Regions from separate parts of the Kitasatospora terrestris genome, predicted to be linked through region 2. Evidence: predicted binding sites of a transcription regulator. Region 2 holds the regulator's gene; the other holds the start of a gene.
What was found. The regulator HrcA, encoded in region 2, represses chaperone genes, less so after heat shock. The targets are predictions, from matches to a motif close to TTNGCACTCNGNNNNNCNGAGTGCNAA.
Positions count from the first base shown of each region.

Region 1 (11,556 bases), 1.9 Mb from region 2:
CGGGCTGGTTCGAACGTTCGGACGCGAGATCGGCCATACAGCCAACCTTGCCGGGCACCGGCCGGTACAAACCACTCGACGCGGCGGGCACCCGGCGACCGATCACGGGTCCGGCCGCCGCGGAGGTCGCGCGGGGCCCGTGTCCTCCCCCGTCCTCCCCGGGAGGACGGGGGCCCGGGGCGGGCTCAGCGGTTGCTGCGGTACTCGGGGAGGCTGGTCACCGGGGGGCGTTCGGTGGCGCCGACGGGGTGGGTGTGCGGGGCGAAGCCGGCCGGGGTGCGGGTGAACTGGGTGAGCTGCGGGCGGACCAGGTCGGTGGAGGCCTTGAGGCGGTGGGTGCGGTCGAGCCGCTCCAGCGCGGTGCGGTAGATGGTGGCGGCCATCCGGCCGAGCGCCTGGCCGTCCTGGTGGCGGTGGTGCCGGACGCCCACGTCGACCTGGGCGAGGGCGTCCAGGCCGACCTCGTCGAGGGCGTCGACCAGCAGGCCGAGCTCGACGCCGTAGCCGGTGGGGAAGGGCAGCCGCTCCAGGAGCGAGCGGCGGGCCGCGTACTCGCCGCCGAGGGGCTGGACGAAGCCGGCCAGCTGCGGCCAGTGCAGGTTGAGCAGCGGCCGGGCGACCAGCTCGGTGACCCGTCCGCCGCCCGCCGGGACGACCGCGCCGTCCGTCTCCAGCGGCCGGTCGTACATGGCCTTGACCAGCTGGATCGCCGGATCGGTGAGCAGCGGCCCGACGATCCCGGGGACCAGGGCGGGGTCGAACTCGCGCAGGTCGGCGTCGACGAAGCAGACGATCTCGCCGGAGGTGACCAGCAGGGAGCGCCAGAGCACCTCGCCCTTGCCGGTCTCGGCGGGGATCCGGGGGAGTATCGCGTCCCGGTGGACGACGCGGGCGCCGGCCGCGGCGGCGGTCTCGGCGGTGCGGTCCACCGAACCGGAGTCGACCACCACCAGTTCGTCCACCAGTGGCGCCTTCTCCATCAGCTCGGTGCGGATCGCGGAGACGATCTCGCCGACCGTGGGCTCCTCGTCGAGGGCGGGCAGCACCACGCTGACGGTGCCGGCCGCCCCGGCGGCGCGCTTGGCGGCGAGCAGCTGCTCCAGCGGCCGGTCGGCGGCCGTCCAGGAGCGGCGGCGCAGCCAGTCGGCCACCTCCGGGAGGACCCCCAGGTCATGCTCGGCGGGCAAGATCTCACTCCCTCGTCGGGTCTGTCTCGGGTGGCGGACGGTATGCGGTCGCCGTCCGGGCCTTCGGATACAGTCTTCGTACTGCGATCAGACCTTCGCACGCCGGGGTCGCCCGCAGCGCATGACCACAACTTCACAGAGCTCATCCAGAGGGACTGAGGGAACGGCCCGTTGACGTCCCGGCAACCCTCCCGCGCGGCTGTAGCAGGCCCCCGCGGGACAGGTGCCAATTCCGGCCTGTGGCACGACCTGTGCCACGGGGAAGATGAGGAGAGAGGCCTCCGCCATCATGGCTACCGCTACCCCCGCACCCTCGGCGACCGTCGACCTCGGCCCCGCCGCCGCGCTGTCCTGTCGCGAGTGCGGCACCCGCTTCCCGCTCGGCCCGAGCTTCGCGTGCCTGGAGTGCTTCGGCCCGCTGGAGATCGCCTACGACTACGGCTCGTACGAGGCCGAGGAGCTCCGCAAGCGGATCGAGGCCGGTCCGACCAGCATCTGGCGGTACGCGCCGCTGCTGCCCGTCCCGGCCGACGTCGCCGAGAAGCCGAACCTGAACCCGGGCTGGACCCCGCTGGTCAAGGCCGACAACCTGGGCCGCGAGCTGGGCTTCACCGCGCAGCTGCACATCAAGGACGACTCGGGCAACCCGACCCACTCCTTCAAGGACCGGGTGGTGGCCTGCGCGATCGAGGCCGCCCGCGCCTTCGACTTCACCACCCTCTCCTGCTCCTCGACCGGCAACCTGGCCGGCGCGGTGGGCGCGGCCGCCGCCCGGGCCGGCTTCAAGTCCTGCGTGTTCATCCCGCACGACCTGGAGCAGGGCAAGGTCGTGATGGCCGGTGTCTACGGCGGCGAGCTGGTCGGCATCGACGGCAACTACGACGACGTGAACCGCTTCTGCTCCGAGCTGATCGGCGACCCGGCCGGCGAGGGCTGGGGCTTCGTCAACGTCAACCTCCGCCCGTACTACGGCGAGGGCTCCAAGACCCTGGCGTTCGAGATCTGCGAGCAGCTCGGCTGGCGGCTGCCGGAGCAGATCGTCATCCCGATCGCCTCGGGCTCCCAGCTCACCAAGATCGACAAGGGTCTGCAGGAGCTGATCAAGCTCGGCCTGGTCGAGGACCGGCCGTACAAGATCTTCGGTGCCCAGGCCGAGGGCTGCTCCCCGGTCTCCGCCGCCTTCAAGGCCGGCCACGACGTGATCCGCCCGGTCAAGCCGGCCACCATCGCCAAGTCGCTGGCGATCGGTAACCCGGCCGACGGCCCGTACGTGCTGGACATCGCCCGCCGCACCGGCGGCGCCGTCGAGGACGTCACCGACGCCCAGGTGGTCGAGGCGATCAAGCTGCTGGCCCGCACCGAGGGCATCTTCGCCGAGACCGCGGGCGGCGTGACCGTCGGCGTGCTCAAGAAGCTGGTCGAGACGGGTCAGCTGGACCCGTCGAAGGAGACCGTCGCGATCAACACCGGCGACGGCCTGAAGACCCTGGACGCCGTCTCCGACGCCGGGATGACCGCCGTCATCAAGCCGTCGCTGGAGTCCTTCCGCGCCGCCGGCCTCGCCACCGCCTGAACCGCCCCCGCGCAGCCCCTCGCCGCCCCCCGCTCGACCCAAGGAGTGCCCGCATGAGCGCCACCGTCCGCATCCCGACCATCCTGCGCACCTACACCGGCGGCGCCGCCGAGGTCACCGCCGAGGGCGACACCCTGGCCGCCGTGATCGCGGACCTGGAGGCCAACCACACCGGCATCTCCGCCCGCATCCTGGACGACGCCGGCGCGCTGCGCCGCTTCGTCAACGTCTACGTCAACGACGACGACGTGCGCTTCGCCGAGGGCCTGGCGACCGAGATCAAGGACGGCGCGTCCGTCTCGATCATCCCCGCGGTGGCCGGCGGCTGCTGAGCCGCCGTCACCCGCCCATTAGCGCCTGAGAGCCGCCGTCGGGGCCGGAACCTGGATTTCCGGTCCGGACGGCGGCTCTCGGCATTGCCCGTGGGAATTCCCGCACGTCGGGAGGTATAGAGTGCGAACGCCCGCACTCCGTGCGGCCCGCCGCGGGTCGGGTACGCAGGGCCTGTCCGGCCGCTGAGACGGACCTGGGACAGTGCGACCCCGATCCTGTCAGGTCGTCGTCAGGATTCTCCGAGGGATATGCGGTGATCGGTCCGTTATGTCCCCTGTGAATTGCCGTGGATGCGGCTTTCATCCCGTCATATCCCTTGTCGGGGACGGTGATTTCCCGGAAGTTGACCCTGTTGCAGAGGGCACTTATCCGGATACATTCAGCCGCGACAAGGCTTGCCTCCGGGGGGGTTCCCCAGGCCGGCCTTCAAGACCTTGGGCCCGCGGCGTGCGGGTCCGTGAAGGGCCAGCACAGCACTAGGGGAGTTCGGAATGGCTCAGGGCACCGTCAAGTGGTTCAACGCCGAGAAGGGCTACGGCTTCATCGCGGTCGACGGTGGTGCGGACGTGTTCGTCCACTACAGCGCGATCCAGATGGACGGCTACCGCACCCTCGAAGAGGGCCAGCGGGTTGAGTTCGAGATCTCGCAGGGGCAGAAGGGTCCGCAGGCGGACATGGTCCGTTCGCCCGAGGCCTGATCCCCGCAGCACCGGCAGCAGGCCCGCACGGATCCTCCGTGCGGGCCTGTCGCCATGTCTGGGACATCTGCCGAACGGGCTTGCACTCGCCACCCCAGAGTGCTAATCATTGGCGTTAGCACTCACAGTGTGAGAGTGATAAGCGGACCGGGTCGGTGAGGTCCCGGGAGCGGTAGGGGACGAGACCCCCGCTCGCAGGGCCGTCCGTCGCGGGCACCCCTTGGTCCGAGCAGTCGACCGTGTCCCGGAGGACCACTTCTGATGGCCAAGATCATCGCCTTTGACGAGGAAGCCCGCCGCGGCCTTGAGCGTGGCATGAACCAGCTTGCCGACGCAGTGAAGGTCACGCTCGGCCCCAAGGGTCGCAACGTCGTCCTGGAGAAGAAGTGGGGCGCCCCCACGATCACCAACGACGGTGTCTCCATCGCCAAGGAGATCGAGCTCGAGGACCCCTACGAGAAGATCGGCGCGGAGCTCGTCAAGGAGGTCGCCAAGAAGACCGACGACGTCGCGGGTGACGGCACCACCACCGCCACCGTGCTCGCCCAGGCGCTCGTCCGCGAGGGCCTGCGCAACGTCGCCGCCGGCGCCAACCCGATGGCCCTCAAGCGCGGCATCGAGAAGGCCGTCGCCGCCGTCTCCGACCAGCTCCTGGCCCAGGCCAAGGACGTGGAGACCAAGGAGCAGATCGCCTCCACCGCCTCCATCTCCGCCGCCGACACCCAGATCGGCGAGCTCATCGCCGAGGCCATGGACAAGGTCGGCAAGGAAGGCGTCATCACCGTCGAGGAGAGCAACACCTTCGGCCTGGAGCTCGAGCTCACCGAGGGCATGCGCTTCGACAAGGGCTACATCTCCGCGTACTTCGCGACCGACCTGGAGCGCATGGAGTCCTCCTTCGAGGACCCGTACATCCTGATCGCCAACTCCAAGATCTCCTCGGTCAAGGACCTGCTCCCGCTGCTGGAGAAGGTCATGCAGAGCGGCAAGCCGCTCGTCATCATCGCCGAGGACGTCGAGGGCGAGGCCCTGTCGACCCTGGTCGTGAACAAGATCCGCGGCACCTTCAAGTCCGTCGCCGTCAAGGCCCCGGGCTTCGGCGACCGCCGCAAGGCCATGCTCGGCGACATCGCCATCCTCACCGGCGGCACCGTGATCTCCGAGGAGGTCGGCCTCAAGCTCGAGAACGCGGGCCTCGACCTGCTGGGCACCGCCCGCAAGGTGGTCATCACCAAGGACGAGACCACCATCGTCGACGGTGGCGGCGACAGCGACCAGGTCGCCGGCCGGGTCAACCAGATCCGCGCCGAGATCGAGAACAGCGACTCGGACTACGACCGCGAGAAGCTCCAGGAGCGCCTCGCCAAGCTGGCCGGCGGCGTGGCCGTCATCAAGGCCGGCGCGGCCACCGAGGTGGAGCTCAAGGAGCGCAAGCACCGCATCGAGGACGCCGTCCGCAATGCCAAGGCCGCCGTCGAGGAGGGCATCGTCGCCGGTGGTGGCGTCGCCCTGCTGCAGGCCGGTGTCGCGTTCGACAAGCTGGAGCTCGAGGGCGACGAGGCCACCGGTGCCAACATCGTCCGCGTGGCGCTGGAGGCCCCGATCAAGCAGATCGCGACCAACGCCGGCCTCGAGGGCGGCGTCGTGGTGGAGAAGGTGCGCAACCTCCCCGCCGGCCACGGCCTGAACGCCGCGACCAACGAGTACGTCGACCTGATCGCCCAGGGCATCATCGACCCGGCGAAGGTCACCCGCTCCGCCCTGCAGAACGCCGCCTCCATCGCGGCGCTGTTCCTCACCACCGAGGCCGTCATCGCCGACAAGCCGGAGAAGGCCGCCGCGGCCGCCGGCGGCGGCATGCCGGGCGGTGACATGGACTTCTGATCCTCCGGGATCGGACGCTCCTGATCGCTCCGCGAGGGCGGTCTCCCCACCACGGGGAGGCCGCCCTCGCGGCGTTCCGGGGTGCGGGAGAATGGGGGGATGGCCAGCACCGAGATCGAAACCGCCCTGCACAGCGCCCGTGCGCTGATCCTCGCCGACCTGACCGCGCGGGACGTCGCGGACGCGGCCGTGGTGTCGCTGGTCGAGGACGCCGTGACGCACCGGCGGTGGTGGGCGGAGCAGTGGCCGGAAGGCACCGAGTACGTGCTCGGGCTGGTGGCGCAGGACGTCCAGGACGCGCTGCTGGAGCAGTACGGGCGGTGGCCGCTGTGCGCGGCCTGCGCGGCGGAGGAGGACGACCCGCACGCACTGAGCGTGGAGCCGGAGCTGGGGCCCGACCCGCACTGGGTGTGCGGCAAGCGCGGCGTGGTGGTGGCGCCGGTCGGGGAGCTGGCGTGATCCTGATCGACCCGCCGAACTGGCCCGGGCACGGCAAGTGGTGGTCGCACCTGGTGAGCGACGTGTCGTACGAGGAACTGCACGCCTTCGCGGAGCGCCTGGGCGCGCCCGCGAAGGGCTTCGAGCGGGACCACTACGACATCCCGGCGGCGTGGTACGCGAAGGCGGTGGCGCTGGGCGCCGAGCCGGTGGGCAGCAAGGAGCTGGTCGCCCGGCTGACCGCCGCCGGGCTGCGGCGGCGGAAGGTCAGCCCTCCAGGGCGGTGAGTTCGGCGGCCAGGTTGGCCCGGGCGGGGGCGTCGAAGCGGTCCCGGGCGGCGGGGGTGCGGTAGAGCGCGGGCAGGTCGAGGAGCTGGCGCAGGATCGCCGCCCGGCCGGTGCGGAAGGCCTCCTCGGGGACGAACGCGTACTCGGCGCGCACGGCGGCCGCGTACGCCGCGTAGCCCTCCGGCGGGCCGCCGAGGACGGCCAGGTCGGCGTCGCAGAGCACCTCGCCGTTGCGGTCGCCGGGCTCGGGGTGGTGGGTGACGGTGAGCCGGACCAGCCGGGCGACCTCCTCGACCAGGGCCTCGGCGAGCCCGGCCTCGCGCAGCGCGCGGACGGCGAGCTGGGCGCTGCGCTCCTCGTTCTCGGAGCGGTCCGGCTTGTAGACGGCGTCGTGGAACCAGGCGGCGAGCCGGACGGCGTCCGGGTCGTCGGCGTACCCGGCGAGCGCGTCCACGTGGTCCAGGACGGCCCGCAGGTGCTCGGTGGTGTGGTACCGGCGCTGCGGCTCGGCCCAGCGTTCCAGCAGGTCACGGGCGTAGGGGGCGGGGTCGACGGTGGCGCCGCAGCGCAGCAGCAGCTCGTTCCAACGGTCCGGCAGCGCAGAAGTCATGTCGAACATTCTGGTGCGCCCCCTGGCGTCATATGTCGGTGACCGGTATATGTAGACGACATGACTGATCGTTCGATGCAGGAGCCCACGCTGCTGCTGTTGACCGCGCTCGCGGACCGGCCCCGGCACGGCTACGCGCTGATCCAGGAGGTCGCCCAGATCTCCGGCGGCCGGGTCAAGCTCCGGACCGGCACGCTCTACGGGGCGCTCGACCGGCTGCTGCAGCAGCAGGTGATCGAGGTGGAGGGCGAAGACGTGGTCGACGGGCGGGCCAGGCGCACGTACGCGCTCACCGACGCCGGCCGCGAGGTGCTGGCGGCGGAGGCCGCCAGGCTGCGCTCGGTCGCGGCCGAGGCGGAACGACGACTCGCGGGCGGCCCGGCCGTCCGCCCGGCGGTGAAGGGGGCGTTCGCATGAGCGGCTGGGGGGTGCGCGCGGCGCTGCGGCTGTATCCGGCCGCGTACCGCGGGGAGCGCGGGGCGGAACTCGTCGGGGTGCACGAGGAGGTCACCGCCGACGCCGGGCGGCTGGAGCGCCTGCGGGAGCTCGGCGACCTCGCCGGGTACGGGCTGCGGCTGCGCCTCGGCCTCGGCGCGGCCGGCCTGCCCGCCCGACTGCTCGCCGTCGCGGCGCCGCTGATCGCCGGCGCGCTGGCCGGACAGGCGCTGTTCACGGCCGAGGACGTGGTCGTCGCCGACCGTGCGTACCGGCGTTACGCGTTGTTCGGTGACGGCAGCCTGGCGATGCTGCTCGACCGGGCCGGCTCGCTGGTCCTCCTGCTGGCCGCCGTCGCGGCACTGTTCGGCGGCTGGGCGGTCGCCCGCGCGGCGGCCCTGGTCGGCATGGCGCTGGCCGTGGTCTCCGGGGCGGGCCTGTTCCTCGCCGAGGCCCATCGGGTCGGCGGCACCGAGGCGCTGCTCGGCGTGCTGGTCGACGGCGGGCCGCAGCTGCTGTGGGCGCTGATGCTGCTCGCCGCGCCGCGAGACCTGCTGCCGCCGGTGACCGGCCGGTCGGTGGCCGCGGTGTGCGCGGGCGCGCTGATGGCCGGCCCGGTGCTGTACGGCGCCTTCTACGGCCTGCTCGGCTGGGGCACGCTGTTCGCCGCGGACTGGATGATGCTGCTCGGCCCGGCGTTCGTCGCCATTGAGCTGGTCCTGCTGGTCGCGGCCGGGCCGGCGCTGCTGCGCGGACGGCTGCTGCCGGCGGCCGCGCTGGTGGCGACCGCGCCGATGATGCTGCCGGGAGTGCTGCCGCACGTGGTGCGCAGCGGGCTCGGCCCCGCCGGTGCGCTGGTGCTGCTGCTCATGGTGGCGGCGGGAGCGGTGCTGCTGGGGCGGTACTGGCACCCGGTCGTGCCGCGGCGCGGGGCGCCCCGGGTCTGAACGGCACCCGGCCCCGCCACTGTCGCCGCTGGTGGCGGGGCCGGGAGGGCCGCAGCTTTCGGGGGATCAGGGGGCTCGCCGAGCGGGCTCCGGATGTGGCAAGGTAGCGATATGTCTAGACCAATGTTCGAAGTCATCGCGCTGACCGTGCAGGACGCCCAGGCCGCCGAGACCGGCGGCGCCGATCGGCTCGAACTGGTCACCGACATGGCCGCCGACGGCCTCACCCCGTCCGTCGCCGACTTCGCCGCGATCCGCGCCGCCGTCGGCATCCCGCTGCGGGTCATGCTGCGGATCCGGGACGGCTTCACGCCCGGTGACCTGGACGAGCTGCTGGCCCGGACGGCCGCGCTGCGGGCCGAGGGCGCGGACGAGTTCGTCCTCGGCTTCCTCGACCCGGACGGGTCCGTCGACCTGGCGGCCACCACCGCCGTCGCCTCGGCGGTCGAGGGCTGCGCGTGGACCTTCCACCGCGCGATCGACCACTCCGCGGACCGCGGCGACGTCCGCGCCGCCGTCGCGGAGCTGCCCGGCCTGGACACCTTCCTCACCTCCGGCGCCGCGGCGGGCGTGGACGCCGGGCAGGAGGTGCTGGCCGGCGAGCTCGCCAAGGCCGGCGACCCCGGCTACCGGCAGCGGATCCTGGTCGGCGGCGGCCTGCGGGCCGAGCACGTACCGGGCCTGCGGGCGGCCGGCTTCGACGCCTTCCACATCGGCGGCGCGGTCCGCGACGGCGGCTGGACGGGCGCGGTGTCGCCCGCGAAGGTCGCCGAATGGCGCACGCTCATCGGCGAGTAGCGCGATCAGGGGCTCGCAGTCCTCCCCCCGGCCTTCGGCCGGGAGGCGCCCCCACGAGCCCCCGAAAGCGTCAGAGCAGCCGTGGCTCGACGCGCTCCTCCACCGCCCGGTCGCCGTCGCGGGTGACGATGTACGCGGCCTTGCCGCGGCGTTCGGTGAGGGCCTCGACCAGGGTGGTGCCCTTGTAGTGGAGGCCCACCCCGTCGTCGGTGCAGTGGGTGGTGGGCAGCGTCCCGTCGGCGACCAGGCGGTGGACCAGCGGGCGGCGGCCCGGGTCGACGTCGTAGTGCACGCCGTTCCCGTACGGGAGCAGCCCGAGCGCGTCGGTGACCGGCCGCAGCTCACGGCCGAAGGAGTCGGTCGTCCCGCCGCGGAACCAGCAGATGGACCCGGCGCTGACCCCGCTGAGCACCACACCCGCCTCCCAGGCCCGCCGCATCACCGCGTCCACCCCGTGGACCCGCCACACCGCCAGCAGGTTGGCCACCGAACCGCCCATCACCCACACCACGTCCTGCTCCAGCACGGTGCCCTCGACGTCGTCCAGGTTGGGCATCGGGAAGAGCTGCAGCGGCGTCAGGTCGAAGCCGGCGACCCGGGCCGCCTCCGCCATCCGCGCGGTGACGTACTCGGCGTCGCCGATCGCCGTGCCGACGTACATCACCCGGGGCCGGCGCCCGTGGACGCCGGACAGCTCGACGGCGTGGTGGACCAGGGCGTCGAACTCGATCGTCGTCCGGGTGCCGGTGCGGTGGCCGCCCGAGGTGGCGAGGACGGTGGGCTCAGAGGCGGGCATGGTTCGCGATCCTACGGCGTCTCAGCCCAGTTGGGACGGCAGCGGCTCCCGGTGCAGGACGGCGAGTCCGGAGACCGCCCGGGTGAGGGCGACGTACAGGCGGCGCAGGCCGGTGCGCTCGTCGGGCTCGCCGGCGACGATCGCGGCCGGTTCGTCGAGCACCACGTAGTCGTACTCCAGGCCCTTGGCGAGCGAGGCTGGCACCAGGGTCAGGCGGGCCTCCGCCGTGGTCTCGGTGCCGGGGTCGAGGAAGGGCAGCCCGGCGGCGTCCAGGGCCTCGGCGAGCAGCGGGATCCGGGCGTCGGCCGCGATCAGGCCGGTGGAGCCCTCCCGGGCGAGCGCGTCCCGGCAGGCGGAGACCACCTCGTCGACCAGCCCGTCCTCGACCCGGGTGACGGTCAGCGAACCGGGCGCCTCGCGGACCGAGGAGGCCGGTGCCAGGCCGGGGGCGATCGAGGGCAGCAGCCGGGAGGCGTACGCGATGACCTCCTCGGGCACCCGGAAGCCCTGGGTGAGCTCCTCGATGTGCGCGGCCGGCTTGCCGAGGTGGTGCAGGGCCTCGGGCCAACTGGCGGTTGCCCACGGGGTGGTGCCCTGGGCGAGGTCGCCGAGGACGGTCGCCGAGCCGGTGGAGCAGCGGCGGCCGACCGCCCGGTACTGCATCGGGGAGAGGTCCTGGGCCTCGTCGACGACCACGTGGCCGAGCGAGGCGGTGCGCTGCACCAGGTCGTTGGCCTCGTCGACCAGGACGGCGTCGGCGGCGGTCCACGGCGCGGTCTTCGGCGAGCGGGCGGCCTTGGTCCAGCGGACGGCGTCCTGCTCCTCGGGGGTGAGGATGCCGTCCGCGGAGGCGGCGAGGAACTCGGCGTCGGTGAGCAGCCGGTGGACCAGCTTCACCGGGTCGACCGGCGGCCAGCAGGCCTTGGCCACGGCCTTGACGGCGGTGTTGCGGGCGACGGCGTCCTGCACCCGGTCGTCGGGGGCCTCGCCGCCCTGCTCCATCTTGACCAGCACGGCGTGCGCGATCCGCTGCGGCAGCGCCTCGGCTGCGGCGCCGTAGCGGATCTCGCGGCCCTTCAACTCCTGGATGATCTCTTCGAGTTCGTACGCCGGCACCCGCCAGCGGCGGGAGCCGCGGACCACCACGCACGGCTCGGTGGGCAGCGCGATCCCGGAGCGGACCGCCCGGCGCAGCACCTCGGCCATCCGGGCGTCGCCCTTGATCCGGGCGGCCTCGGCGGTGTCGGTGCCGCGCACCTCGACGTGGCCGACCAGCTCCTGGACGGTGGCCTGGGCGACGTCCAGCTCGCCCAGGGCGGGCAGCACCTGCTCGATGTAGTGGAGGAAGGAGCGGTTCGGGCCGATCACCAGGGTGCCGGTGCGGGCGAGGCGCTCGCGGTGCGCGTACAGCAGGTAGGCGACGCGGTGCAGGCCGACGGCGGTCTTCCCGGTGCCGGGGGCGCCCTGGACGCAGACGGTGCCGGAGATGTCGGCGCGGACGATCTCGTCCTGCTCGGGCTGGATGGTGGCGACGATGTCGCGCATCGGGCCGACGCGGGGCTTCTCGATC
Region 1 covers NZ_BAABIS010000001.1:4,673,145-4,684,700, forward strand. Annotated here, with positions in the region: gene ABEB06_RS21640 (alpha,alpha-trehalose-phosphate synthase (UDP-forming)) at 1-37, opposite strand, end outside; gene ABEB06_RS21645 (glucosyl-3-phosphoglycerate synthase) at 186-1,187, opposite strand; SAM riboswitch class I at 1,327-1,459, shown strand; gene thrC (threonine synthase) at 1,477-2,760, shown strand; gene ABEB06_RS21655 (MoaD/ThiS family protein) at 2,814-3,092, shown strand; gene ABEB06_RS21660 (cold-shock protein) at 3,585-3,791, shown strand; gene groL (chaperonin GroEL) at 4,053-5,675, shown strand; gene ABEB06_RS21670 (hypothetical protein) at 5,775-6,134, shown strand; gene ABEB06_RS21675 (DUF4031 domain-containing protein) at 6,131-6,400, shown strand; gene ABEB06_RS21680 (HD domain-containing protein) at 6,381-7,010, opposite strand; gene ABEB06_RS21685 (PadR family transcriptional regulator) at 7,071-7,427, shown strand; gene ABEB06_RS21690 (hypothetical protein) at 7,424-8,392, shown strand; gene ABEB06_RS21695 (copper homeostasis protein CutC) at 8,516-9,190, shown strand; gene ABEB06_RS21700 (Type 1 glutamine amidotransferase-like domain-containing protein) at 9,261-9,986, opposite strand; gene ABEB06_RS21705 (HelD family protein) at 10,008-11,556, opposite strand, start outside.
Region 1: a site for HrcA is predicted at 3,907-3,933, ahead of groL (chaperonin GroEL). Genes of this name have one in related genera too.

Region 2 (11,556 bases):
TGGCGAAGGCCGCGGAGGAGAAGGCCCAGCTGCCCGACCTGCGCTGGGTGGTCCTCTTCGACGCGGACGAGGAGCTGCCGGCCCACGACGGGCTGGAGGTGCTCACCCTCGCCGAGCTGGAGACGCGCGGCGCCGCGTACCTGGCCGAGCACCCCGACGCGATCGAGAAGGCGGTCGACGCCCTCGACAAGGAGCAGCTCGCCACCCTCATCTACACCTCCGGCACCACCGGCCGTCCCAAGGGCGTGCGCCTGGTGCACGACTGCTGGGCGTACGAGGGCATCGCCCAGGAGGAGAGCGGCCTGCTGGCCGCCGACGACGTGCAGTTCATGTGGCTGCCGCTGTCGCACGTCTTCGGCAAGACGCTGATCTCCGGCCAGATCGCCACCGGCCACGTGATGGCCGTGGACGGCCGGGTCGACCGGATCATCCACAACCTGCCCGCGATCAAGCCGACCATCATGGCCTCGGCGCCGCGCATCTTCGAGAAGGTCTACAACGGCATCGCCGGCCGGGCCAGAGCCGAGGGCGGCGCCAAGTACAAGATCTTCCTGTGGGCCGCCAAGGTCGCCCGCGACCACGCCCGCACCACCCAGGCCAACCGGGTCGCCACCGGCCGCGACAGCGTGCCGTTCGCGCTCGGCCTGCAGCACTCGCTCGCCGACAAGCTGGTGTACGCCAAGATCCGCGCCGCGTTCGGCGGCCGGCTGCGCGGCGCGGTCTCCGGCTCGGCGGCGCTCGCCCCGGAGATCGGCTACTTCTTCGTCGGCGCCGGCGTGCCGATCCTGGAGGGCTACGGCCTGAGCGAGACCAGCGCGGGTTCCTGCGTCAACCGCGCCGAGGACATCCGGGTCGGCACCGTCGGCCGTCCGCTGCCCGGCACCGAGGTCCGGATCGCCGAGGACGGCGAGATCCTGCTCCGCGGCCCCGGCATCATGCGCGGCTACCACAACCTGCCGGAGAAGACCGCCGAGGTGCTGGAGGCCGACGGCTGGTTCCACACCGAGGACATCGGCGAGCTCTCCCCGGACGGCTTCCTGCGGATCACCGACCGCAAGAAGGACCTGTTCAAGACCTCCGGCGGCAAGTACGTCGCGCCCAGCGAGGTCGAGGGCAAGTTCAAGGCGATCTGCCCGTTCGTCTCGAACGTCCTGGTGATCGGCAACGGCCGCAACTTCTGCACCGCGCTGATCGCCCTCGACGAGACGGTGATCATGCCGTGGGCCGCCGAGCACGGCCTGGCCGGCAAGTCCTACGCCGAGGTGGCCGCCGCCCCGGAGACCGTCGCGCTGATCGACGGCTTCGTCCAGCGGCTCAACGGCGAGCTGCAGCGCTGGCAGACGGTGAAGAAGTTCCACCTGCTCCCGCGCGACCTGGACGTCGAGCACGGCGAACTCACCCCCAGCCTCAAGATCAAGCGCCCGGTGGTCGAGAAGACCTACGCGGACGCGGTGGCCGGGATGTACGCCGGCGCCAACGAGGCCTGATCCCGCCCGTCCGGTACGGCTTTCCGAGATCGGTGAGCCGTACCGGACAATGGGGGCATGCCCTCCGCACTCCCCGACGGCGACCCGGTGCCGTCCGACGGTTCCCTGCCCGCCCACGCGCTCCGTGGGCTCGGCTCGCGACCGTTCGGCTTCTACGTCCACGTGCCGTACTGCGCCAGCCGCTGCGGCTACTGCGACTTCAACACCTACACCGCCACCGAGCTCCGCAGCTCCGGCGCGGTCGCCTCGCAGGAGACGTACGCCGACAACCTGATCGCCGAGGTCCGGCTCGCCCGCAAGGTGCTGGGCGACGCCGACCTGCCGGTGCAGACCGTCTTCCTCGGCGGCGGCACGCCCACCCTGCTGCCCGCCCGCGACCTGGTCCGGATGCTCGCGGCGATCCGCGACGAGTTCGGCCTCGCGGAGGGCGCGGAGGTCACCACCGAGGCGAACCCCGAGTCGGTCGACCCCGCCTACCTGGCGGAACTCCGCGAGGGCGGCTACAACCGGCTCTCCTTCGGCATGCAGAGCGCCCGCCCGCACGTCCTGCGGCTGCTCGACCGGCACCACACCCCCGGCCGGCCCGAGGCCTGCGTCGCCGAGGCCCGCGAGGCCGGCTTCGAGCACGTCAACCTCGACCTGATCTACGGCACCCCCGGCGAGTCCGACGACGACTGGCGGGCCTCGCTGGACGCCGCGATCGGCGCCGGGCCGGACCACGTCTCCGCCTACTCGCTGATCGTCGAGGACGGCACCCGGCTGGCCGCCCGGGTCAAGCGCGGCGAACTGCCGATGATCGACGACGACGTGCACGCCGACCGCTACCTGATCGCCGAGCAGGCGCTCGCCGCCGCCGGCTACTCCTGGTACGAGGTCTCCAACTGGGCCACCACCGACGCCGGCCGCTGCCGCCACAACGAGCTGTACTGGACCGGCGCCGACTGGTGGGGCGCCGGACCGGGCGCGCACAGCCACGTCGGCGGCGTCCGGTGGTGGAACGCCAAGCACCCGGCCGCCTACGCCCAGGCCCTCGCCGAGGGCCGCACCCCGGCGCTCGCCCGCGAGGTCCTCGCCGAGGAGGACCGCCGGGTCGAGCGGATCCTGCTGGAGCTGCGCCTGGTCGACGGCTGCCCGCTGACCCTGCTCACCGCCGACGGCCGCGCCGCCGCCGAACGCGCGGTGGCCGACGGCCTGCTGGACGCGGACGCCTTCGCCGGCGGCCGGGCCGCGCTCACCCTGCGCGGGCGCCTGCTGGCCGACGGCGTGGTCCGCGACCTGGTCGACTGACCGGCCCCCGCACCCCGCGGGTGCGCGGTCGAACGCCCGGCCCGGTGGTCACCGGCCCGGTTCGGTGGTGAAGTCGATCAGCTCCTCGACGCGGCCCAGCAGGGCCGGTTCGAGGTCCTTGTAGGAGTTCACCGAGGCGAGGATGCGCTTCCAGGCGGCCGGGGTGTCCACCGGCCAGCCGAGGCGGCGGCAGATGCCCTGCTTCCAGTCCTCCTCGAAGGGCACGTCCGGCCAGCCGGGGATGCCCACGCTGGACGGCTTCACGGCCTGCCAGACGTCGATGTACGGGTGGCCGACGACCAGCACGTGGTCGCCGGTCACCCGGGCGGCGATCCGGTGCTCCTTGGTGCCGGGCAGCAGGTGGTCGACCAGCACGCCGAGCCGTCGGCCCGGGCCGGGGGCGAACTCGGCGACGATCGCGGGCAGGTCGTCGATGCCCTCCAGGTACTCGACCACCACGCCCTCGATCCGCAGGTCGTCGCCCCAGACCCGCTCGACCAGCTCGGCGTCGTGCCGGCCCTCCACGTAGATCCGCGACTCCCGGGCGACCCGCGCCCGGGCCCCCGGGACGGCGACCGAACCGGAGGCGGTCAGGCCCGGCCCGCGGGCCGGCGCCGGAGCGGTCGGCCGCACCAAGGTCACCACCCGGCCCTCCAGCAGGAAGCCGCGGTCCGTCATGGGGAAGACCCGGTGCTTGCCGAAGCGGTCCTCCAGGGTCACCGTCCAGCCCTCGGCGGTCCGCTCGCAGCGCACCACCGCCCCGCAGAACCCGGTGGCCGCCTCCTCCACGACCAGGTCGCGTTCGGCCGCCACCTCGGGCGCGGGCTGCTGCTTCTTCCACGGCGGGGTCAGATCCGGCCCGTAACTCCTGCTGCGCATCTGACGGAGTCTACGGCCGCTGACCGGCCGTCACCCGGGAGACCCGCACACCCCGCACACCTGGCGCACCCCGCGCCCGCCCTCACCCAGGGTAGGGCGCGGCGACCGCCAGCACCTCGGCGATCCGCTGCTTGACCGCCTCGCGGTGGGGGAGCGCCCGTACCTCGCCGCCGACCCAGTCCGGGCGGACCCCGCGGTCGGCGAGCAGGTAGAGCACGCGCAGGGTGCGCAGCGTGTTGGAAGCGAACGGCGGCATCGGGCCCGGCTCGCCGGTGGCGAAGACCTCCGCGATCCGGTCCAGCCAGGCCACCGCCCGGCCCTCGGTCAGTTCCCCGCGGGTCAGGGTGAGGGCCAGCGCGAAACCGAGCCGGTCGTCCTCCATCGCGTCCCACACCTGGTCGGTCGGCGCGAGCAGCCGAGCGGCGCCGAGGGCGAGCGGCTCGGCCGGGTCGACCTCGGGGTGCTCGCCGAAGGCGCGCAGCAGGTCGGCGCCGTGCGCGACCGCGTGCAGCCACCCCAGCGCCGGGTCCCACCCGCGCAGGTCGGTCTCGGCGGGGTACCAGCGGCCGAACGCCGCCAGCCACTGCGGCCGGTACGCACCGGCCCGGACGAGCTTCGCCAGGACCAGGGGTGCGAACGTCCGGGCCTGGACCTCCGGATCGTCGAAGCGCCCGGCCAGCTCGTCCCCGAGGGCCAGGCGCGCCTCGGGCGCCAACTCGGGCACCCAGCGCGCCAGCAGGGGGTAGGCCCGCTCGTCGCGCTCCACCGGGTCGGGCGAGCGCAGGGCGGCGCTCACCACCGCGACGGACTCGGCGGAGGGGGCGGCGGCTTCCAGAAGGTCCCAATCGGTCACGGGCGGACTCTAGTGCGGGCCGGTCGACCGCGCACCGGCCCGGCCCGGGGTGGGGAGTCAGTCCGTCAGGCCCGGGGCGCCCCAGACGGGGAACCAGCGGGAGAGGTCCTGTTCGACCCGGAGGTCGTTGGTGAGCAGGCCCTTGGCCTGGAGCTCGACCGGGCTGTTGCGCTTCTCGCCGCCGCCCGGCACCGGGGCGAACGGGTAGAAGGTGCCGCGCTTGTAGAGGTAGACCAGGCCGAGGGACTGCCCCGCGGGGTTGCGGAAGGCGACGATCGAGCAGAGCAGTTGCGGGCCGAAGCCGTTCGCCTCGAGCTCGCTGTTGACCGCGTGCAGGTCGTTGACCAGGTCGGCGATCTCCTCGGGGGTGTGGCGGGCGAGCAGCCAGGTGTAGCCGTAGGAGTCCTGGGAGACCTCGACCGGGACGCCGCCGCGCGCGGTGTCGGCGTCCAGGAGCTCGCGGACCTGCGCCTGGACGTCGGCGAACGCCCCGCCCTCGACGGCGGCGAAGCACACCGACCCGAGACCGGTCGGCCGGAAGCCGGACGCGGCCTCCAGGGTGAGCGCGGCGGAGGGGACGGCGAACAGCTGGTCCAGGTCGGGCTTGACCGGCTTGGAGCGGCCGAACAGGGCGTCCAGGAATCCCATCTCAGGTCCTCTCAGGTCCTCTCGGGTCCGCGAGGACCGGTCCTCGCGGACCGGGGCTCGGCGGCGGTCGGGTTCAGCGGCCGAGTTCGGTCGAGATCTTCTCCAGCTGCTCCAACCGCCGCTCCAGCGTCGGGTGGGTGGAGAACAGCCGGCCGGCGGCCTCGCGGGCGCTCAGCGCGGGGGCGAAGTAGAAGGCGTTGTACGGCTGGGCCTGGCGCAGGTCCCTGGTGGGGATGGCGGCGATCTGCCCGCTGACCTTGGTCAGGGCGGAGGCCAGTGCGCTGGGCCGGCCGGTCAGCTGGGCGGCGGCCCGGTCGGCGGCGAGTTCCCGGTAGCGGGAGAGCAGCCGGGTGAGCAGGAAGCTGATCGCGTACACCACCATGGCCACCAGCGGGACGATCAGTGCCGCGATCGCGGCGTTGGAGTCGTTGCTGTTCCGGTTGGAGCCGACGAATCCGCCGTACAGGGCCATCCGGGTGATCGCTCCGGCCAGCACGCCCAGGAATCCGGCCACCGTCATCACCGCGACGTCCCGGTGGGCGACGTGCGAGAGCTCGTGGGCGAGGACGCCCTCCAGCTCCTCCGGTCCGAGCCGGCGCAGCAGGCCGGTGGTGACGCAGACCACCGACTTCTCGGGTTTGCGGCCGGTGGCGAAGGCGTTCGGCATGTCGTTGTCGGCGACCGCCACCCGGGGTTTGGGCATGTCGGCGAGGGCGCAGAGCCGGTCGACGGCGCCGTGCAGCTGCGGGTACTGCTCGGGCGTCACCTCGTGGGCGCCCATCGCCCGTTCGGTGATCTTGTCGCTGAACCAGAACTGGGCGACGAACAGGCCGCCCGAGATCAGGACGATCAGCGGCCACGCGCCGCGCAGCAGCACGATCAGCAGCCCGGTGAAGCCCACGTACACCAGGCCGATCAGGAACATCGTGGTGACCATCCGCCCGGTCAGACCGCGGTCGGGCGCGAACCGGGAGTGCTGTGACGTCGACATCGCCGCTTCCTCCTCAGGTGCCTTCTGAGTTCGATGCTGCCACTCGGACGAGGATCACGTGGCCGGGCCGTTCCTGCCGTCGGACCCGGGCCTTACACTGGCAGGTACGGTCCTGGCACTCTGCCTTCCGGAGTGCCAGACGGGGGACGGCTACCAGGTCAACGGACGAAGACGGAGGTGCGTGCCATGCCCGAGGACGGCAAGCCCGAGGCCAGGCGGTTCGACGCCCGCCCGTCCGTCCGCCCGCTCGACGAGCGGCGGCTCGCGGTGCTGCGCGCGATCGTCCAGGACTACGTGGGCACCGAGGAGCCGGTCGGCTCCAAGGCCCTGGTCGAGCGGCACAACCTGGGCGTCTCCCCGGCCACCGTGCGCAACGACATGGCCGCGCTGGAGGAGGAGGGGTACATCCAGCAGCCGCACACCAGTGCGGGCCGGATCCCCACCGACAAGGGGTACCGGCTGTTCGTCGACCGGCTCGCCGAAGTCAAGCCGATGTCCGCGCCCGAGCGGCGCGCCATCCGGCACTTCCTGGAGAGCGCCGTCGACCTGGACGACGTGGTCGCCCGCACGGTGCGGCTGCTCGCCCAGCTGACCCGGCAGGTCGCCGTCGTCCAGTACCCCTCGCTGACCCGCTCCACCGTGCGGCACATCGAGCTGGTCGCCATCACCCCGACCAAGCTGATGCTGGTGCTGATCACCAACACCGGCCGGGTCGAGCAGCGACTGGTCGACTGCCCCGGCACGGTGGGCGAGACCCTGCTCGGCGACCTGCGCGCCAAGCTCAACGGCATGGCCGGCGGCTGTCCGCTGCCCGAGGTCCCGGTGGTCCTGGAGGATCTGCCGTCCGGCTTCGAGCAGGTCGAACGGCCGATCGTCAGCGTCGTGCTCGCCACCCTCTTCGAGACCCTCGCCGAGCAGAACGAGGAGCGGATCATGCTGGCGGGCACCGCCAACCTGACCCGCTTCGGCCACGACTTCCCGCTCACCGTCCAGCCCGTGCTGGAGGCGCTGGAGGAGCAGGTCGTCCTGCTCCGCCTCCTGGGCGAGACGGCGGAGTCCGGGATGACGGTCCGGATCGGCCACGAGATCGCGTACGAGGGGCTCAATTCCACCTCGATGGTCTCGGTCGGTTACGGTTCGGGCGACCAGAGCGTGGCAAAGCTCGGGGTGATCGGTCCGACCCGGATGGATTACCCGGGCACAATGGGGGCGGTGCGAGCGGTGGCACGGTACGTGGGCCAGATCCTGGCCGAGTCGTAGCAGGGATGCCGGTCGGAGCCGGCGCAGTCGATCGCAAGCACTTCTAGAGGCGGAACAAACCGGAGCATTTGGTGGCCACGGACTACTACGCGGTACTCGGCGTCCGACGCGACGCGGGGCAGGACGAGATCAAGAAGGCGTTCCGACGCCTCGCACGCGAACTGCACCCGGACGTCAACCCCGACCCGAAGACGCAGGAGCGGTTCAAGGAGATCAACGCCGCCTACGAGGTGCTCTCCGATCCGCAGAAGCGCCAGGTCTACGACCTCGGCGGCGACCCGCTGTCGCCCAACGGCGGCGGCGCGGGCGGATTCGGCGCGGGCGCGGCGGGCTTCGGCTTCTCCGACATCATGGACGCCTTCTTCGGCGCCGCCTCCGGCCAGCGCGGTCCGCGCTCCCGGACGCGCCGCGGCCAGGACGCCATGATCCGCCTGGAGATCACCCTGGAGGAGGCCGCCTTCGGCACCACCAAGGAACTCCAGGTCGACACCGCCGTCACCTGCACCACCTGCAACGGCGAGGGCGCCGCCCCCGGCACCTCCGCGCAGACCTGTGACATGTGCCGCGGCAAGGGCGAGGTCTCCCAGGTCACCCGGTCCTTCCTGGGCCAGGTCATGACCTCCCGCCCCTGCCCGCAGTGCCAGGGCTTCGGCACCGTGGTGCCCACCCCGTGCCCCGAGTGCGCCGGCGACGGCCGCGTCCGGGCCCGCCGCACGCTGACCGTGAAGATCCCCGCCGGTGTCGACAACGGCACCCGGATCCAGCTGGCCGGCGAGGGCGAGGTCGGTCCCGGCGGCGGTCCCGCCGGTGACCTCTACGTCGAGATCGCCGAGACCGCCCACCAGGTGTTCCAGCGGCGAGGGGACGACCTGCACTGCACGGTGACCATCCCGATGACCGCCGCCGCGCTCGGCACCCAGGTGCCGCTGCAGACCCTCGACGGGCTGGAGGAGGTCGACATCCGGCCCGGCACCCAGAGCGGCCAGTCGATCCCGCTGCACGGTCGCGGCATCACGCACCTGCGCGGGGGCGGCCGGGGCGACCTGATAGTGCACGTCGAGGTGCAGACGCCGACCAAGCTCGACCCGGAGCAGGAGGAGCTGCTGCGGCGGCTCTCCATGCTGCGCGGGGAGGAGCGTCCGTCGGGCCAGTTCGCGCCGGGCCAGCAGGGGCTGTTCTCCCGCCTGAAGGACGCCTTCAACGGAAGGTGATGCAGACCAGCTCTCGCTCGAAAGGTTCTCCGTCATGACTGCGCCGGTGTTCGTCGTCGAGACCGCCCTGCTGGCCGGGGTCACGCCGGGGGCGACGGTGCGGCTGGACGGGGCGGAGGGGCGGCACGCCGTCGCGGTGAAGCGGCTGGAGGCCGGTGAGGCGGTGACGCTGGCGGACGGGCTGGGGCTCGGCGTGTTCGGGACGGTCGCCGCCGTGCACGGCAAGGACGCGCTGGACGTCACCGTCGCGGAGGTCCGCGAGGAGCCGGAGCCGAGCCCGCGGATCGTCGTGGTGCAGGCCCTGCCGAAGGGCGACCGCGGCGAGCTGGCCGTCGAGACGATGACCGAGGTCGGCGTGGACGTGGTGATCCCGTGGTCGGCGTCCCGGTGCATCACCCAGTGGAAGGGCGACCGGGGCGCCAAGGCGCTGGCCAAGTGGCGGGCGACCGCGCGCGAGGCGGGCAAGCAGTCGCGGCGGCTGCGCTTCCCCGAGGTGCGCGAGGCGATGACGACCCGTCAGCTCGTCCCGTTGCTGGGACGGGCGGCGCTGGCCGCGGTGCTGCACGAGGAGGGCGCGACGCCGCTGGCCGCGGCGGAGCTGCCGGTCGGCGGGGACATCGTGCTGGTCGTCGGCCCGGAGGGCGGGGTCGCCCCGGAGGAGCTGGCGGCCTTCGCCGAGGCGGGCGCGCAGCCGTACCGGCTCGGGCCGTCGGTGCTGCGGACGTCCACGGCGGGTGTCGCGGCGGGCGCCCTGCTGCTGGGCCGCACCGGCCGCTGGGCGTAGCGCGCCGGTCCGGAACGCCGGAATTCGTGGCCGGGCCGTCCCCGGCTGCTTATGGTGGCCGGTGTGACAGATTCTCAGCGCGGCTACCTGCGCCATCCCCATGTGCACGGTGACCTGGTCACCTTCGTTGCCGAGGACGACGTCTGGCTGGCTCCGGTGGCCGGCGGGCGGGCCTGGCGGCTGACGGCGGACCAGGTGCCGGTGGCGCACCCGAGGTTCTCGCCGGACGGGCGGCACATCGCCTTCACCTCGATGCGGGACGGCGCGCCGGAGGTGCACGTCGCACCGGTGGACGGCGGGCCGTCCCGGCGCCTGACGTTCTGGGGCAGCCCGTTCACGGCGGTGCGCGGCTGGACGGCGGACGGCCGGCCGGTGGCGACGACCACCGGCGGGCAGGCGACGATCCGCCGCACCTGGGCGTTCGCCGTGCCGCTGGACGGCGGCCCCGCCGAGCGGCTCCCGTACGGCCCGGTGAGCGGGCTGGCGCAGGAGCCGGGCGGGGAGCGGACGCTGCTGGTGTCGGCGTTCGGCCGGGAGCCCGCGATGTGGAAGCGCTACCGCGGCGGGCAGGCGGGCAAGCTGTGGATCGGTGCGACGGAGTTCGCCCGGCTGCACGCGGACCTGGACGGGCACCTGGAGTCGCCGCTGTGGGTGGGCGAGCGGGTGGCGTTCCTGTCGGACCACGAGGGCGTCGGGCAGCTGTACTCCAGCCTCCCCGACGGCGCTGACCTGCGCCGGCACACGGACGGTGGGTTCTACGCCCGCGGCGCGTCCACCGACGGCACCCGGGTGGTCTGGTACAGCGCCGGCGACGTCTGGCTGCTGGACGACCTGCGGGGCGCCGAACCGCGCCGGTTGGAGCTCAGCCCGGCCGGCCCCCGCACGCTGCGCCAGCCCCGGCCGGTGTCGGCCGCCGGCCGGATCGACTGGGTGGCCCCGGACCGGACCGGTCGGGCCAGCGCCGTGGTGGTGCGCGGCACCGTGCACTGGCTGACCCACCGGGAGGGCCCGTCCCGGGTGCTGGACGAGACGGCCGGGGTGCGGGCCCGGCAGGTGCGGGTGGTGCCCGGCGAGGACGGCGGGCAGGGCGCGGTGTGGGTGACCGACGCCGAGGGCGACGACGCGATCGAGTACGCGCCCGCCGTGCTGGGGGCGGAGCGGCGGCGGCTGGCCGCCGGGCGGCTCGGCCGGGTCCGGGCCCTGGAGGTCTCCCCGGACGGCAAGCTGCTGGCGGTCGCCGCGCACGACGGCCGGGTGCTGCTGGTCGCCCTGAGCGACGGCGCGGTGCACGAGCTGGCCCGCAGCGGTGACGGCGAGGTGAGCGGGCTGGTGTTCAGCCCGGACTCGGCGTGGCTGGCCTGGTCGCAGCCGGTGCTCGGCCCGTGGGCGCTGCGCCAGATCATGCTGGCCGACCTGACCTCACGGACCGTCAGCGAGGCGACCCCGCAGCGCTTCCACGACTACTCGCCGGCCTTCACCGCGGACGGGAAGCACCTGGCGTTCCTCTCGGTGCGCAACTTCGACCCGGTGTACGACGCGCACGTCTTCGACCTGTCCTTCCCGGCGGGCACCCGGCCGTACCTGATCACGCTGGCGGCCGACACCCCGTCGCCGTTCGGCCCGCAGCGGGCCGGGCTCGGCCTCGGCGGGGACGAGGACGAGCCGAAGGACGAGAAGAAGGACGAGGCCTCCGCGCACCCGGCGACCCGGGTGGACCTGGACGGGATCGCCGACCGGATCGTCCCCTTCCCCGTGGAGGGCGGCCGGTTCGGCTCGCTGCGGGCGGCCAAGGACGGCGTGCTGTGGACCCGGCTCCCGTTCGTCGGCGAGCTCGGCGACATCGCGTCCTCGCTGGAGGCCGACGAGCCCAGGGCCGCGCTGGAGCGCTACGACCTGAAGAAGCGCCGGGTCGAGCAGCTGCTCGGCGAGCTGGACGGATTCGCGGTCAGCGGCGACGGGGCGCGGCTCGCCGTCCTCGACGAGGGCGCCCTGCGGGTGGTGCCCGCCGACCGGAAGGCCGGCGAGGACGAGGACCTGGACGTGGACCTGGACCGGATCCGGGTCACCGTCGACCCGGCCGCCGAGTGGCGGCAGATGTTCGACGAGAACGGCCGGTTGATGCGCGACAACTTCTGGCGCGCGGACCTCGGCGGCGT
Region 2 covers NZ_BAABIS010000001.1:2,790,178-2,801,733, reverse strand. Annotated here, with positions in the region: gene ABEB06_RS12915 (AMP-dependent synthetase/ligase) at 1-1,487, shown strand, start outside; gene hemW (radical SAM family heme chaperone HemW) at 1,545-2,774, shown strand; gene ABEB06_RS12905 (DUF3097 domain-containing protein) at 2,823-3,653, opposite strand; gene ABEB06_RS12900 (DUF2785 domain-containing protein) at 3,736-4,506, opposite strand; gene pspAB (PspA-associated protein PspAB) at 4,564-5,154, opposite strand; gene htpX (zinc metalloprotease HtpX) at 5,228-6,145, opposite strand; gene hrcA (heat-inducible transcriptional repressor HrcA) at 6,332-7,405, shown strand; gene dnaJ (molecular chaperone DnaJ) at 7,477-8,616, shown strand; gene ABEB06_RS12875 (16S rRNA (uracil(1498)-N(3))-methyltransferase) at 8,651-9,400, shown strand; gene ABEB06_RS12870 (S41 family peptidase) at 9,452-11,556, shown strand, end outside.